Regions from separate parts of the Kitasatospora sp. NPDC001159 genome, predicted to be linked through region 2. Evidence: riboswitches for the same ligand, from Rfam matches in the RefSeq annotation. Region 2 holds a riboswitch; each other region holds the start of a gene.
What was found. Region 2 has a riboswitch for cobalamin ahead of ACWC9T_RS22810 (ribonucleoside-diphosphate reductase subunit alpha). Riboswitches for the same ligand answer to the same signal wherever they lie in the genome.
Positions count from the first base shown of each region.

Region 1 (4,502 bases), on a different contig from region 2:
GGCGGCGGCGAGGCGCTGGACGGTGCTGAAGGGCGCGATCCGGTCGCTGGGGCTGTGCAGCACCAGGGTGGGGGCGTGCAGGTCCGCGCCCTCGGCGAGGCGGGAGAAGTCGGCCAGGTCGACCCCGGTGCGGCCCTCGGCGGCGAGGGCGCCCAGTTCGGCGGCGACACCGGTGAAGCCGGCCCGGACGGCGCCGCGGCGGGCGGAGGCGGGGAGGTCGAGAACGGGCGAGTCGAGGATCAGCCCGCTGATGGCGTGGGCCCAGGCCGAGCGGGCCGCCGTGTGCAGGACCGTGGTGGCGCCCAGCGACCAGCCGTAGAGGATCACCCGGACCGCGCCGTGGTCGAGCGCCAGCCGTATCGCCGACTCGATGTCGCGCCACTCGGTCGCGCCGAAGTGGCTGAACCCGTCCGGGGAGGCGGGGGCGCCCTCGTCGCCCCGGTAGGTGACGGCCAGGACGGGCAGGCCGAGGCGGTCGAGCACCGGCAGGACCGGCAGGGTCTGCTGGCGGTCGGCCTCGGTGCCGTGGACCAGGATCACCCAGGTGCCGCGCTTGCCGCCGAGGTGCCAGGCTGGGAGGGGGCCCAGCTCACCGTCGGCGCTGGTGTCGGCGAAGGAGAGGCCGAGCGCCTCGGTGGGGTCGCCGAGCAGGACGCGGGGGGTGAAGCGGACCTCGGTGCCGGGCGTGAGGACGCCCCGGTCTGCGCGGACCAGCCGCCGGGTGACGCCCTGCTCGTCACTGTGCAGGATCTCCTCGACCACCGCGTGCCCGTTGTCCTCCCACTCCACGGCCCAGCGGCCCCGCCGCAGGCTCTCCGGGCGGCGGGTGAAGGTGACCCGGCCGGCGGCGAGGGTCAGCACCAGGACGGGCCGGGACTCCTCCTCCACGGGCGTCCCCGTCCCCGCCCCCGGACGGACCATCCGCTCGGAGGCCCGGCGGCCGATCGCCACGACGACCCCGGCCCCGACGGCGACGGCCACCACAACGGCTGCGGTTCCCCAGCGCATATCGTTCCCCGCTCTGTTCCACGGACCGGACGGTGTTCGTACACCAGTTCACCGGGGCCCCGCGCCCCCGGCCACCGGGCTGGGCCGTCCGGGGCATGCGGGAGCAGAAGTGGAAAGGGGATCGTCACACCGGGATGGCCGTCTGCCGGGCGGCGAGGAGGTGCCAGAACCGGGGGGTGAGGGGCGCGGCAGGGGTGCGGGGGCCGCTGGGGGTGCCCCAGTGGGTGGGGGACGTGGTGTTCCTGCTGGAGGACGGGGAGGACGGCGGCCAGGTCGGGTTCGGGGACGGGGACCCGGACCAGACGCACGCCCTCGGCGACCTGTTCCGGGGTCAGGTCGAGACCGACCCGGTGGGCGCGGGCGGCCTCGGGTGAGAACGGCACCGGGGGCGGGGCGGCGACGGGGGCCTTTCTGCGGCGCACGACACCGAACGGTAGGTGCGGCCCTCGGCGCGCCCCAGCCGCCGAACACGCGAAGCGCAGCTGACGAGGCCTCCACCGCGCTGGGCGATCGCACAGCACGACACCCGGTACACCGTGTGACCAACCCCTCCGTGACCTCGGTTGACGCGCGGATCGGCCGCGTGATGGGATCCTTGGGCCAAACGGAGGCATGGAGAGGAAGCCGGTGCGAGTCCGGCGCGGTCCCGCCACTGTCACCGGGGAGCACGCTCGGAAGGTGCCACGGCGGGCCGTCAGTCATTGCTGGCAGGCTGCTGGAAGGCTCCGGGGGTGCGTCCGACCCGGAAGCCAGGAGACTCTCGCCCCCGGTACGTCGATCCAGGGCGCGGACCCTGAGTGAGGACACGCACGCGATGCAGGCTGCCCCGCCCCGTCCGGCTCCGAGCTGCCCGCCGCCGTGCGCCCGCTGACCCGCGCCGCCGCCTTCGCGCTGGGCGCCGTGGCGGGCTACGCCGCCGACGCCCGCTTCGCCGACCCCCGCCGCGGCCACCCGGTCGCCCTCTTCGGCACCGCCGCGACCCGCCTGGAGCGCCGCCTGTGGCGCGACGACCGCGCGGCCGGGACTGCGTACACGGCGCTGTGCGTGGGCGCGGTCGCGGCCGGCGCGCTGGCCCTGGACCGTACGGTGGGCCGCCGTCCGCTGGGCCGGGCGGCACTGGCCGCGGCGGCGACCTGGACGGTGCTCGGCGGCACCTCGCTGACCCGGGAGGCGCGCACCATCGGCCGCTCGCTCGCCGCAGGCGATCTGACGGCCGCCCGGGAGCGGCTGCCGCACCTGTGCGGGCGGGACCCGAGCGCGCTGGACGGGCAGCAGATCGCCCGCGCGGTGGTCGAGTCGGTGGCCGAGAACACCGCCGACGCCGTGGTGAACGCGCTGGCCTGGGGCGCTCTGGCGGGCACGCCGGGGCTGCTGGTCTTCCGCGCGGTGAACACCCTGGACGCCATGGTGGGCCACCGTTCGCCCCGCTACGCCCGCTTCGGCTGGGCCTCGGCCCGGCTGGACGACGTCGCCGGCTGGCCCGGCGCCCGGCTGACCGCGCTGCTGACGGTGGCCGCCGCGCCCGAACCCCGTACCGCCTGGCGGGTCTGGCGCCGGGACGGCTCCGCGCACCCGAGCCCGAACGCGGGCCAGGCCGAGTCGGCCTTCGCCGGCGCGGTGGGCGTACGCCTGGGCGGGACGCTCCGGTACCCGCACGAGCCGAAGGGCGCGCCGGAGCCGAAAGCGACGAGCGACAGGCGACCGACGCAGGAGGGAGCGTCGGAGCGAGGAACGTCGGCTCCGGGTCAGGAGCGCCCGGAGGCGAGTGCGGAGCCACGCGAGCGGGTGGAGCACCGGCCGGTGCTGGGCGAGGAGTTGCGGCCGGTGACGGTGGACGACATCGAGCGGGCCTGCACGCTGTCCCGGCGGGTGGGCGCGCTGGCGCTGGGTACGACGGTCGCGGGCCACGTCCTGCTGCGGCTTCTTATGCGAAGGGGTAGGGCGTGAGCGAGCGTAGCGAGCGAACCATCGACAGGTGCGGATTGTGCGAAGTGCCTGCCGAGCGGAGCGAGGTGGGCGGATGAGGAACGCGCTGCTGGTCGCCGGGACGACCTCGGACGCGGGCAAGAGCGTGGTGACGGCCGGGATCTGCCGCTGGCTGGCCCGCCAGGGCGTGCACGTCGCGCCGTTCAAGGCGCAGAACATGTCGCTGAACTCCTTCGTCACCACCGACGGCGCCGAGATCGGCCGCGCCCAGGCGATGCAGGCGCAGGCCGCCCGGGTGGAGCCGGAGGCGGCGATGAACCCGGTGCTGCTCAAGCCCGGCGCGGACGGCCGCAGCCAGGTGGTACTGCTCGGCAAGCCGGTGGCCGAGGTCGGCGCACTGGACTACCGCGAGCGCAAGCCCGTCCTGCTGGAACGTGCCCTGGAGTGCCTGGCGGACCTGCGCCGCCGCTTCGACGTGGTCGTCTGCGAGGGCGCCGGCTCGCCCGCCGAGATCAACCTGCGCGACCGCGACATCGCCAACATGGGCCTGGCCACCGCGGCCGGGCTGCCCGTCGTGGTGGTCGGCGACATCGACCGCGGCGGGGTGTTCGCGGCGATGTACGGGACGCTGGCGCTGCTGTCGGCCGAGGACCAGCGGCACGTGGCCGGCTGGTTCGTCAACAAGTTCCGCGGCGACGCGCGGCTGCTGGCGCCCGGGCTGGAGATGCTGCACGGGCTGACCGGCCGTCCGGTGCTGGGCACGCTGCCGATGCTGCCGGGGCTGTGGCTGGACGCCGAGGACTCGCTCGACCTGTCGACGGTGGTGGACCGGGTGGACGGCCGCGGACCGCTCGGGGCGGACGTGCTGCGGGTGGCCGTGGTGCGCTTCCCCCGGCTGTCCAACTTCACCGATGTGGACGCGCTGGCGCAGGAGCCGGGCGTGCTGGTCCGCTGGGCGACCCGGCCCGAGGAGCTGGCCGACGCCGACCTGGTCGTGCTGCCCGGTACCCGGGCCACCGTGGCGGACCTCGCCTGGCTGCGCGAACGCGGCCTGGAGCCGGCGCTGAAGGCGCGGGCGGCGGCCGGGCTGCCGATCCTCGGGGTCTGCGGCGGGTACCAGATGCTGGCGCGCTCGATCGACGACGAGGTGGAGTCCGGGGCGGGCGTCGTCGACGGACTCGGGCTGCTGCCGACCCGGGTGCGCTTCGGCGCCGAGAAGGTGCTCGCCCGGCCGGTCGGCCAGGCGTACGGGCAGCGGGTCGAGGGCTACGAGATCCACCACGGGGTGATCGCGGTCGAGGGCGGGGACGGGTTCATCTCCGATGACACCGGGCAGAGCCTGGACGGCTGCCGGGTCGGCTCGGTCTGGGGCACCACCTGGCACGGCGCGTTGGAGAACGACGGCTTCCGCCGCGAACTCCTGCGCGAGATCGCCGAGTTGGCGGGCCGCGCATTCGTGCCGGCGCCGGACACCTGCTTCGCCGACGCGCGCGAGGCCCGGTTGGACCGGCTGGGCGACCTGATCGAGGAGCACGCGGACACCGACGCGTTGTGGAAGCTGATCGAGG
Region 1 covers NZ_JBSFJV010000018.1:77,538-82,039, forward strand. The annotation lists gene ACWC9T_RS12335 (alpha/beta hydrolase) at 1-1,008, opposite strand, end outside; gene ACWC9T_RS12340 (hypothetical protein) at 1,185-1,382, shown strand; cobalamin riboswitch at 1,626-1,768, shown strand; gene ACWC9T_RS12345 (cobalamin biosynthesis protein) at 1,867-2,955, shown strand; gene ACWC9T_RS12350 (cobyric acid synthase) at 3,029-4,502, shown strand, end outside.
Region 1: another riboswitch for cobalamin. It lies ahead of ACWC9T_RS12345 (cobalamin biosynthesis protein); the one in region 2 lies ahead of ACWC9T_RS22810 (ribonucleoside-diphosphate reductase subunit alpha).

Region 2 (4,502 bases):
GCGGAGCGCTCGTAGGCGGTGAGCATGATGCGCTCGGCGATCAGCGTCGACAGCTGCTTCGCCTCCGCCGAGTCGAAGTCGATCCGCAGCTTGAAGAAGACGTCCTGCAGGCCCATCACGCCCAGGCCGACCGGGCGCCAGCGGGAGTTGGAGGTGCCGGCCTCGGTGGTCGGGTAGAAGTTGATGTCCACCACGCGGTCGAGGAAGGTGACGGCGGTGCGGACGGTGGCGTCCAGCCGCTCCCAGTCCATCGCACCGAGCAGGTCCTCGACCGAAGCCCCGTCGGCCACGTGCGCGCCGAGGTTGACCGACCCCAGGTTGCAGACGGCGGTCTCGGAGTCGTCCGTGACCTCCAGGATCTCGGTGCACAGGTTGGAGGAGTGCACCGTGCGGCCCGGCAGCGCGGTCTGGTTGGCGGCGCGGTTGGAGGCGTCCTTGAAGGTCATCCAGCCGTTGCCGGTCTGCGCCAGGGTGCGCATCATGCGGGCGTACAGGGTCTGCGCCGGGATGGTGCGCACGGCCTTGCCGGCCAGCTCGGCCTTGCGGTAGGCCTCGTCGAACTCGGCGCCCCACAGGTCGACCAGCTCGGGGACGTCGGCGGGGGAGAACAGCGACCAGTCCTGGTTGGCGTTGACCCGGCGCATGAACTCGTCCGGGATCCAGTGCGCCAGGTTGAGGTTGTGGGTGCGGCGCGCCTCCTCGCCGGTGTTGTCGCGCAGCTCCAGGAACTCCTCGATGTCGGCGTGCCAGGTCTCCAGGTAGACGCAGGCCGCGCCCTTGCGGCGGCCGCCCTGGTTGACCGCGGCGACCGAGGAGTCGAGGGTGCGCAGGAACGGGACGATGCCGTTGGACTTGCCGTTGGTGCCGCGGATCAGGCTGCCGCGCGAGCGGATGCGCGAGTAGGACAGGCCGATGCCGCCGGCGTGCTTGGACAGGCGGGCGATCTGCGCGTAGCGGTTGTAGATCGAGTCCAGGTTGTCCAGCGGGGAGTCGAGCAGGTAGCAGCTCGACATCTGCGGGTGCCGGGTGCCGGAGTTGAAGAGCGTCGGCGAGGAGGTCAGGTACTCCAGGCGGCTCATCAGGCCGTACAGCTCGGCCACCTCGCGCACCGACTGCTCGGAGTCGCCGACCGCCAGGCCGCAGGCGACGCGGAGCAGGAAGTGCTGCGGGGTCTCGATCACCTTGCGGGTGATCGGGTGGCGCAGCAGGTAGCGGGACTGGACGGTGCGCAGGCCGAAGTACTCGAAGCGGTCGTCGCCGGTGGCGTCGATCAGCGCGTCCAGGGCGGCGGCGTGCTTGGCGACGAAGGCCGCGGTGGTGTCGCCGATCAGGCCCTCGGCGTGGCCGACGGCGATCGAGGCGGAGAAGGAGACCGAGCCCTGGCTGTTCGCCTCGTCGACGATCTCCAGGGCGAGCAGGCGGGCCGCCAGCTTCGAGTACTGGGGGTCCTCGGCGATCATCGACGCGGCGGCGTCCACGGCCAGCCCGCGCAGCTCGGCGAAGTCCGAGCCCGCGTGGCGGCCGCGCAGCGCGGCGGCGGCGACATGGCCGGGGTCGACCTCGGTGAGGTCGGCGCTGCGGTCGGTGAGCAGCCGCAGCAGCGCGCCTCCGGGGTCGGAGACCGTCGGGTCGGTGAAGGCGGTACCGGAGCCCTGGGCGGGCAGGGTGGCTGAGGCAGCGGTGGTCAAGGCGCTCTCTCCTGGCGGCGATCGGCGGCGGTGATCGGGTGGCGCCGGGCCGATCCGGGCAGGGGAGCACGGCGCGAACGCAGAACGCGTCGCGCGACGGTGTCTCCCCGGCCCGCCCGCGAGGCCCGGAGGGGTACTGCTCGTGCTGGCGCGGCCTCTGCGGGAGGGCCGTGGCGCACGCTGTTCGGCAGGTACTCGGACTCGCGGGCACGGCTGCTGGAGCCGCCCGCACACCGCTGCGGGGCAGTCCCGGACTCCCACCGGGTTCCCCTGCATCGACAGCAGGAGTGAGCATACATGTAGTGCCGAGGGACTGAGGCGGCACCATATGTTGTGCCTGTTGTGTCGCGGACGCCAGCGGTTTCGGCGGGCTGTCAGTGCTTCAGGTACACCTTGTACGTACTCGAATCACCGGTCGGGGAGGTGAACTGGGCGATCAGCCGGTACTGCCCGCTGGCGGTCAGGGCGGCGCTCAGGGCCCGGTCGGTGGCCTCCGGGGCGGTGCTGTCGAGGACGACCACGGTGAACCAGCCGTCCCGGATCGCGGCCGTGCTGCCGTCCTCGCCGTGGTGCTGCACTCCGGCGCCGTCGCGGTAGTCCGTCCCGGCCCGCGCCGAGACCCACTGCTCGGGTTTGCTGACGCTGCCCAGGTAGTACTCGGCGAGGCCGTCGACCTCGGTGAGGTAATGGCCCTGGGGGACGGCGTGCGCCCGCAGGACGGCCAGCAGGCGGCCGGAGTCGGGCCCGTTCTGGTAGCGCAGGGCGGACTGTTCCATGCCGAGGGCCAGCAGCGCGACCCAGACCAGGATGCCCAGCTGGGGGTGGCGGAAGTGGGCACCGACCAGCCGGGTGAGGCCGAGGCCCGCGAGCGGGGCGGCGAGCAGCATGCCGTAGCCGAGGTGGCGGAACAGCGCCCCGGAGGTGCCGGTCCACAGGTGGACGGCCGGGATCAGCAGCGCGGTGGCGGTCAGCACGGTGCCGAGCAGGGCGCGCTGGGCGCGGGTGGTGGCGGCGCCGTCGTGCTCGGGCGACTCGTGTTCGCTCATCTGCTCGCGGCGGGCGTACGCGACCGTGCCGGCCACCGCGAGGAGGGTGAACAGGCCGCCCCACTGGACGGTGCCGAGCAGGACGGAGCCGGTCGAGCCGGGGGCGTTGCCGCGCGAGGGGGACCAGTGGACGACCTTCCCCAGCAGGCCGTAGGGCAGCAGCAGGAGGGCGGTGCCGGCGGCCAGCAGCAGGGCGCGCAGGGCGGCCGGGCCGGGCCGGCGGTGGGGCCAGGCGCAGGCCAGGGCCAGCAGGACCAGGGCGGGGACGGCGAAGGCCGCCGAGTAGGCGACGGCACAGGCCAGTGCGGCGGCCGGGGCGGCCAGCAGGACCAGGGCCGGGGAGCGCCGGGCGGTGAACACCGTGGTCCAGGCCGCGAGGGCGACCAGCAGGACGGCGAGGGACTCGGGGGCGCCGTAGAAGCCGACCACGACGGTGGACTGCAGCACGGCGTAGGCGGCTATGCCGCAGATGGCGACCCGTTCGTTGAAGAGCCGTCGGGTCAGCGAGTACAGCAGCACCGTCGTGAGCAGCGCGAAGCCGAGGCTGAGCAGCCGGGTGCCCCAGATGCCGCCGGCGTTCGCGGCGGCGCCGGCCAGCGGCGGGTACAGCCAGGGCGAGCCGGGGACGCGGTCGAGCAGGTTGGTGGTGACCGGGGTGCCGTGCAGGAGGTGGGCGAGCTGCTGGCGGCCGGCGACCATGGCGGCGGCCTCGTCGGGGTGCGCGGCGGCTAGCAGGCGCAGGGAGAGCGCGGTCTGGACGCCCAGGACGGCGCCGAGCAGGCCGCGGGCGATCCAGCGGCGCCGGGGGCTGGAGGCCGGGTCCCAGCCGATCGCGGGGACCTGCGGGATGGTGTACGGGGCCAGCTCGACGGCATCGGGGTTGTCCACGGCCACGGGCACGGCCACGGCCACGGCCACGGGCGCGTCGGTGGTCGGGGCCCGGCGGGGCGCGGGCACGTCCGCCTCCGGCGCCTCGGCGTCGGGTGCCTGCCGGGCGGGGGTCTTCGGCGCGCGGGAGAACGCGGAGAACTCGGGCTCTGTACTCATCATGGGTTCCGGATGTCGAAGCCGTAGCGGGGGGCGGACACGCGCTTTTTGAAGACGGCGAGGGTGTCCGGAACGGTCTCGACCCGCCAGTCCGCCCGCTTGATCATGTTGAACCAGATGAAGCCGACGATGTCGTCGTGCGCATCCATCCCGGAGAACAGCTGGTCGACGAAGGCCTGCTGGTGCCTGCCCTGCTCGGTGGCGGTCTCGCTGATGAAGAAGGGCTTCTTGCAGAAGGTGCGGATCTCGGCCATGGTCGGGCCGTACAGGGCCTCGAAGGTCTTGGGGCCGTCGTTGGTGAAGTAGCCGGTCATGCCAGCCCAGTCGACGTAGTTGTCGCCGGGGTAGTACGGCGCGAGGCGGGTGTTGGGCGCGGGCACGGTGATGTTGGGGCTCCAGACCCAGATCACGCTGGTCGCGCCGGCCTGGTCGAAGATGTCGTGGACGTGGCGCCAGGCCGCGACGAAGTCCTGGGCGCTGGCGGTCTTGCGACCCCACGGGTACCAGTCGCCGTTCATCTCGTGCGCGATGCTGATGGCGATGGGCAGGTTGAGCTTGGCCACCGCCTTGGCCACGCCGCGCACGTAGTCGTCGGTGTCGCCGGCCGCGATCGAGGCGAGCGAGTGGTCGTACGGCTCCCAGGCCATGAAGGGCAGTGCCCCGGCCTCGTAGATCCGGCGCACGCCGGCGGTGTCGAAGCCGCCCTTCCAATGGGCGTAGT
Region 2 covers NZ_JBSFJV010000045.1:15,720-20,221, forward strand. The annotation lists gene ACWC9T_RS22810 (ribonucleoside-diphosphate reductase subunit alpha) at 1-1,664, opposite strand, end outside; cobalamin riboswitch at 1,859-2,021, opposite strand; gene ACWC9T_RS22815 (glycosyltransferase family 39 protein) at 2,063-3,781, opposite strand; gene ACWC9T_RS22820 (glycoside hydrolase family 26 protein) at 3,781-4,502, opposite strand, start outside.

Region 3 (4,502 bases), on a different contig from region 2:
GCCGGTTCGCCGACGAGGCCAAGGTGATCGACGGGCAGCTGCTCACCGGGGCCGAGGCCACCGGCAAGCACCTCTTCCTCGGCTTCGAGGAGGGCGCCTGGGTCCACATCCACCTGGGCCTCTACGGCGGCTTCACCTTCGGCACCGGCCCCGCACCCGACCCGGTCGGCCTGATCCGGCTGCGGCTGGCCAACGACGACGGCTACGCCGACCTGCGCGGCCCCAACACCTGCAAGCTGATCACCGACGCCGGGAAGGCGGCCGTCGCCGCCCGGCTCGGCCCCGACCCGCTGCGCGCCGACGCCGACCCGGAGGCCGCCTGGCGCCGGATATCGGGCAGCCGGACGACCGTCGCCGCGCTGCTGATGGACCAGAAGGTGCTGGCCGGCGTCGGCAACGTCTACCGCGCCGAGGTGTTGTTCCGGCACAACATCAACCCGCACCGGGCCGGCCGCGACCTCACCCGCCGCGAGTGGGACGCGATCTGGGCCGACCTGGTCGCGCTGATGCACGAGGGAGTCGCCGCCGGCCGGATCGACACCGTCCGCCCCGAGCACACCCCCGAGGCGATGGGCCGCCCGCCCCGGGTGGACGACCACGGCGGCGAGGTCTACGTCTACCGCCGCGCCGCGATGCCCTGCCTGGTCTGCGGCACGGACGTCCGGACCGAGGAGCACGCCGCCCGCAACCTGTTCTGGTGTCCGACCTGCCAGACGGCCTGACCAGCTGATCCGCCAGTCGGCCGGCTCGCACTCATCAGGGCGGCTCGCGGCGCCGCTTCACGCGGGACGGGCGGCCCCGAGTCTCGGTCAGCCCGCGGCCGCGGTGGGCTCGTGGCGCTCGGTGGCGGCGCACTCGTCGAGGAGAGGGCGCGTGCTGTCGTCCACGAGCCGGTAGCGCACCACGCGTCCGTCCTTCTCCCCGGTGACCACGCCCGCCGTGCGGAGCAGCCGCAGGGCCTGGGAGACGGCGGGGTCGCGCATGCCGGTGGCAACCGCCAGGTCGGTGACGGCGAGCGGCCCGGCCCGGTGCAGGGCGAGCAGCAGGGCGAGCCGTCCGGGGTCGGAGAGCAGGGAGAACCGCTCGGCCCAGGACCGGACGTGCGCGGTGTCGCCGATGGCGGCGATGGCCTCGCAGACCCGGTGTCCGTCGATGGTGCGGTGGCCCGCGCGGTCGGCCGGTACGAGATGCATGCGCACATTCTTGCAGGCAGGGGCTTGTGATCCTGAACACCTGCACAAGTGCGCAGCCTTGCGAGGGTGGCGTCGGGCCCTTACGGTGTTCCCCGCCGTGGTGCTCGGGAAGACCGGTGACGGACCCTCAGGGGTCCCAGTCCGGAGCGGCCCTCGCCACTGTGATCGGGGGAGAGTTGTCCGAACCCACGTGCCACTGGGCGCCTCGTGCGCCTGGGAAGGCGGGTCCGGAAGCCCCGTAAGCCAGGAGACCGGCCACGGCATCTCACGAAGTCATTCCACGAGGTGCTGGAGCGTGATCCGAAGATGACCCTGCCCGCAACCGCCACTCCTGCTGAGGCGGCCCCCGCCGTCCTGCCCACCTTCAGGTGGAAGCGCGAGGACACCATCCGCACGGCCGGGCTGATGGGGGTGATCCTGGCCATGCACGTGGTGGCCTTCGGGACGCTCATCTTCCTGGTCGCGCCCCACAACTACGCGGTCGGTACCCAGGTCTTCGGGGTGGGCCTGGGCATCACCGCGTACACCCTCGGCATGCGGCACGCCTTCGACGCCGACCACATCGCGGTGATCGACAACACCACCCGCAAGCTGATGGCGGACGGCAAGCGGCCGGTCTCGGTCGGCTTCTGGTTCGCCCTCGGGCACTCCTCGATGGTGGTCGTCATGGCCGCCCTGGTGGCGGGCGGCGCCCAGCTGGCGAACACGCTGATGGACGACGAGTCGACCACCCACAAGTGGCTCGGGATGGTCGGCACCACCACCTCCGGCGTCTTCCTCTACCTGATCGGCGCGCTCAACCTGGCGGCGCTGCTCGGCATCATCAAGGTGTTCCGCGCGATGCGGACCGGGCAGTACGACGAGGCGGAACTGGAGCAGCACCTCAACTCGCGCGGCTTCATGGCGCGGGTGCTGAACCGGGCGACGCGCTCGATCACCCGCCCCGGGCAGATGTTCCCGGTCGGCATGGTGCTGGGCCTGGGCTTCGACACCGCGACCGAGGTCACCCTGATGGTGATGGCCGGCTCGGGCGCGGCGGCCGGGCTGCCCTGGTACGCGATCGTCTGCCTGCCGCTGCTGTTCGCGGCCGGGATGAGCCTGTTCGACACCCTGGACGGGACGTTCATGAACTTCGCGTACCAGTGGGCCTTCTCCAACCCGGTGCGCAAGGTGTACTACAACCTGACCATCACCGGGCTGTCGATCGCGGTGGCCTTCATCATCGGCACCATCGAGCTGGTCGGCGTGCTGCACGAGAAGCTCGACCTGACCGACCCGGTCACCGGGTTCATCGCGGACATCTCACTGGACAACGTCGGGTACGCGATCGCCGGGCTGTTCGTGGTGGTGTGGGCGATCGCGATCGCGTACTGGAAGCTGGCCGGCGTCGAGAAGCGCTGGACGCTCGCGGAGTAGCCCGTCGGTCACGCTGCCGCGAGCAGCAGCGTGCCCGCGACGGCGAGCCCGGCGCCGACCACCTGGACCGGGCGCAGCCGCTCCTTCGGCACCCCGCGCGCCAGCAGCGCGGTGACCACGGGGTAGAGCGAGGCGAGCACGGCGGCCACCGCCGCCGAGCCGCCGTGCGAGGCCGCCGCGTACGTGGCGTTGCCGGCGACGTCGGCCAGCCCGATGCCGGTGAGCAGGGGGCAGCCGGGGGCGCAGCTCCGACAGCAGTCCGGAGGTGTCGGTGCCGCGCGGCCGATCAGCAGCGCGGCGCCGCCGACGGCGATGTTGACGAGCCGCTGGACGCACAGTACGAGCAGCAGCCCGCCGCCGGCCGAGGCGTGGGCGATCAGGGCCATGTTGGCGCCGAAGCCGAACGCGGCGGCCAGGGTGAGCAGCAGGGCCCTGCGGGCGGCGGACGGCCCGCCGCGTTCGGGTCCGCCGGCCAGCACCACGCCGGTGACGGCCACCGCGATGCCGGCCATCTGGACGGGACCGGGCTGCGCGCCGAGCGCGGCCACACCCTGGACGCCCTCGCCGCCCGCTCCGGAGTGAGCCGCGGCATGATCGTCCAGATCGAGCAGGGTCGCACCAACCCAAGTGTGGCCACCGTGGTCCGGCTCGGCGACGCGCTCGGTGTCTCGATCGCCACGCTGCTCGACTACGAGGAGGGCCCGGACGTCCGGATCATCCCCGGTGACCAGGCCGTCCCGCTCTGGACCGGGGTGCGCGGCGGGACCGGCACCCTGCTGCACGGGATCGAGGCGCCCGGGCCGCTGGAGCTGTGGGAGTGGCGGATGGAACCGGGCGAGGAGTACTCCTCGGAGCCGCACCCGGCCGGGACGGTGGAGACCGTCCGGGTCGACGAGGGCGAGCTGACCCTGGTGCACGACGGCGCGGACCACCCGGTGCCGGCCGGTAGCACGGTCTCCTTCGACGCCTCGTACGCGCACGTCTACCGCAACGCGGGGGAGCGGGTGCTGCGGCTGACCATGGTGGTGTCGGTCCCGCCGCCGCGCTGAGGCCGCTTGTCGCGGCCCGAAGCGGCGCCTTCCCGGAGTGAGGAGGCGCCGCTTCGGCTTGTCGTCAGTGCGGTTGCCGTAGCGCCACGGCGCACGCGCCGGGGCACGCACTGCTGCGCCAACTCCATCCGACCGCCCGCCGTTCGGCCGCCGCCCCGACCGGCACCCCCTGCGCGGCGACCGGGGTGCAGCAGCTCGGCTGCACCGCGGAGGGGCTGGACGTCGACGCAGTGTGGCGGGCGGTGGCGGGAGTGGGCTGTTCGGCAGCTCCGCGGAGGCGGCAGCATGCGGGGAGCGGGGGGTTGGAGCGGATCGCGGAGAGGGCGAATCCGCCGGGCGGGCCGGAGCGCGAGAACGCCCCGGGTGCGTCTCGTGGCGGCGCTCGGCGGGCGGTTTGGGGTGGGGCTTCGTAGGCTCGACGCATGGCGGATACGTACGCAGGTCGGCGGGAGCGGGTGAGGGAGCACTGCAGTGCGGCCGGGGCCGATGCGGCGCTGGTTACTCGGGCGGCGAACGTGCGGTATCTGACGGGCTGCGCGCCCTGTGGGGCGACCTTGCTCCTGACCCGGGAGCGGGCGCTGCTCGCGTTGCCGGACGACCTGCCGCCGGACGACTCGGGGGAGCACCTGATCGTCGCGGACGTCACCCAGGTGCCGGTGTCGGCAGGGACGGACACCGCGCTGGCCGCCGCTGCCGCCGCCGCGCGGCTGGGGGTGCGGGACCTGGCGGTGGAGGAGCACGACCTGTCCGTCACCCGGCACCGGGCGGTGGGGGGCCTGGCGGAGGGCGCCCGGCTGGCGGACCTCGGCCAGGTGGTGGAGCGGCTACGGGTGGTCAAGGACGA
Region 3 covers NZ_JBSFJV010000103.1:19,601-24,102, forward strand. The annotation lists gene ACWC9T_RS34165 (Fpg/Nei family DNA glycosylase) at 1-722, shown strand, start outside; gene ACWC9T_RS34170 (ArsR/SmtB family transcription factor) at 810-1,193, opposite strand; cobalamin riboswitch at 1,275-1,467, shown strand; gene ACWC9T_RS34175 (HoxN/HupN/NixA family nickel/cobalt transporter) at 1,500-2,609, shown strand; partial or broken gene ACWC9T_RS34180 (EamA family transporter) at 2,618-3,148, opposite strand; gene ACWC9T_RS34185 (helix-turn-helix domain-containing protein) at 3,122-3,658, shown strand; gene ACWC9T_RS34190 (M24 family metallopeptidase) at 4,081-4,502, shown strand, end outside.
Region 3: another riboswitch for cobalamin. It lies ahead of ACWC9T_RS34175 (HoxN/HupN/NixA family nickel/cobalt transporter); the one in region 2 lies ahead of ACWC9T_RS22810 (ribonucleoside-diphosphate reductase subunit alpha).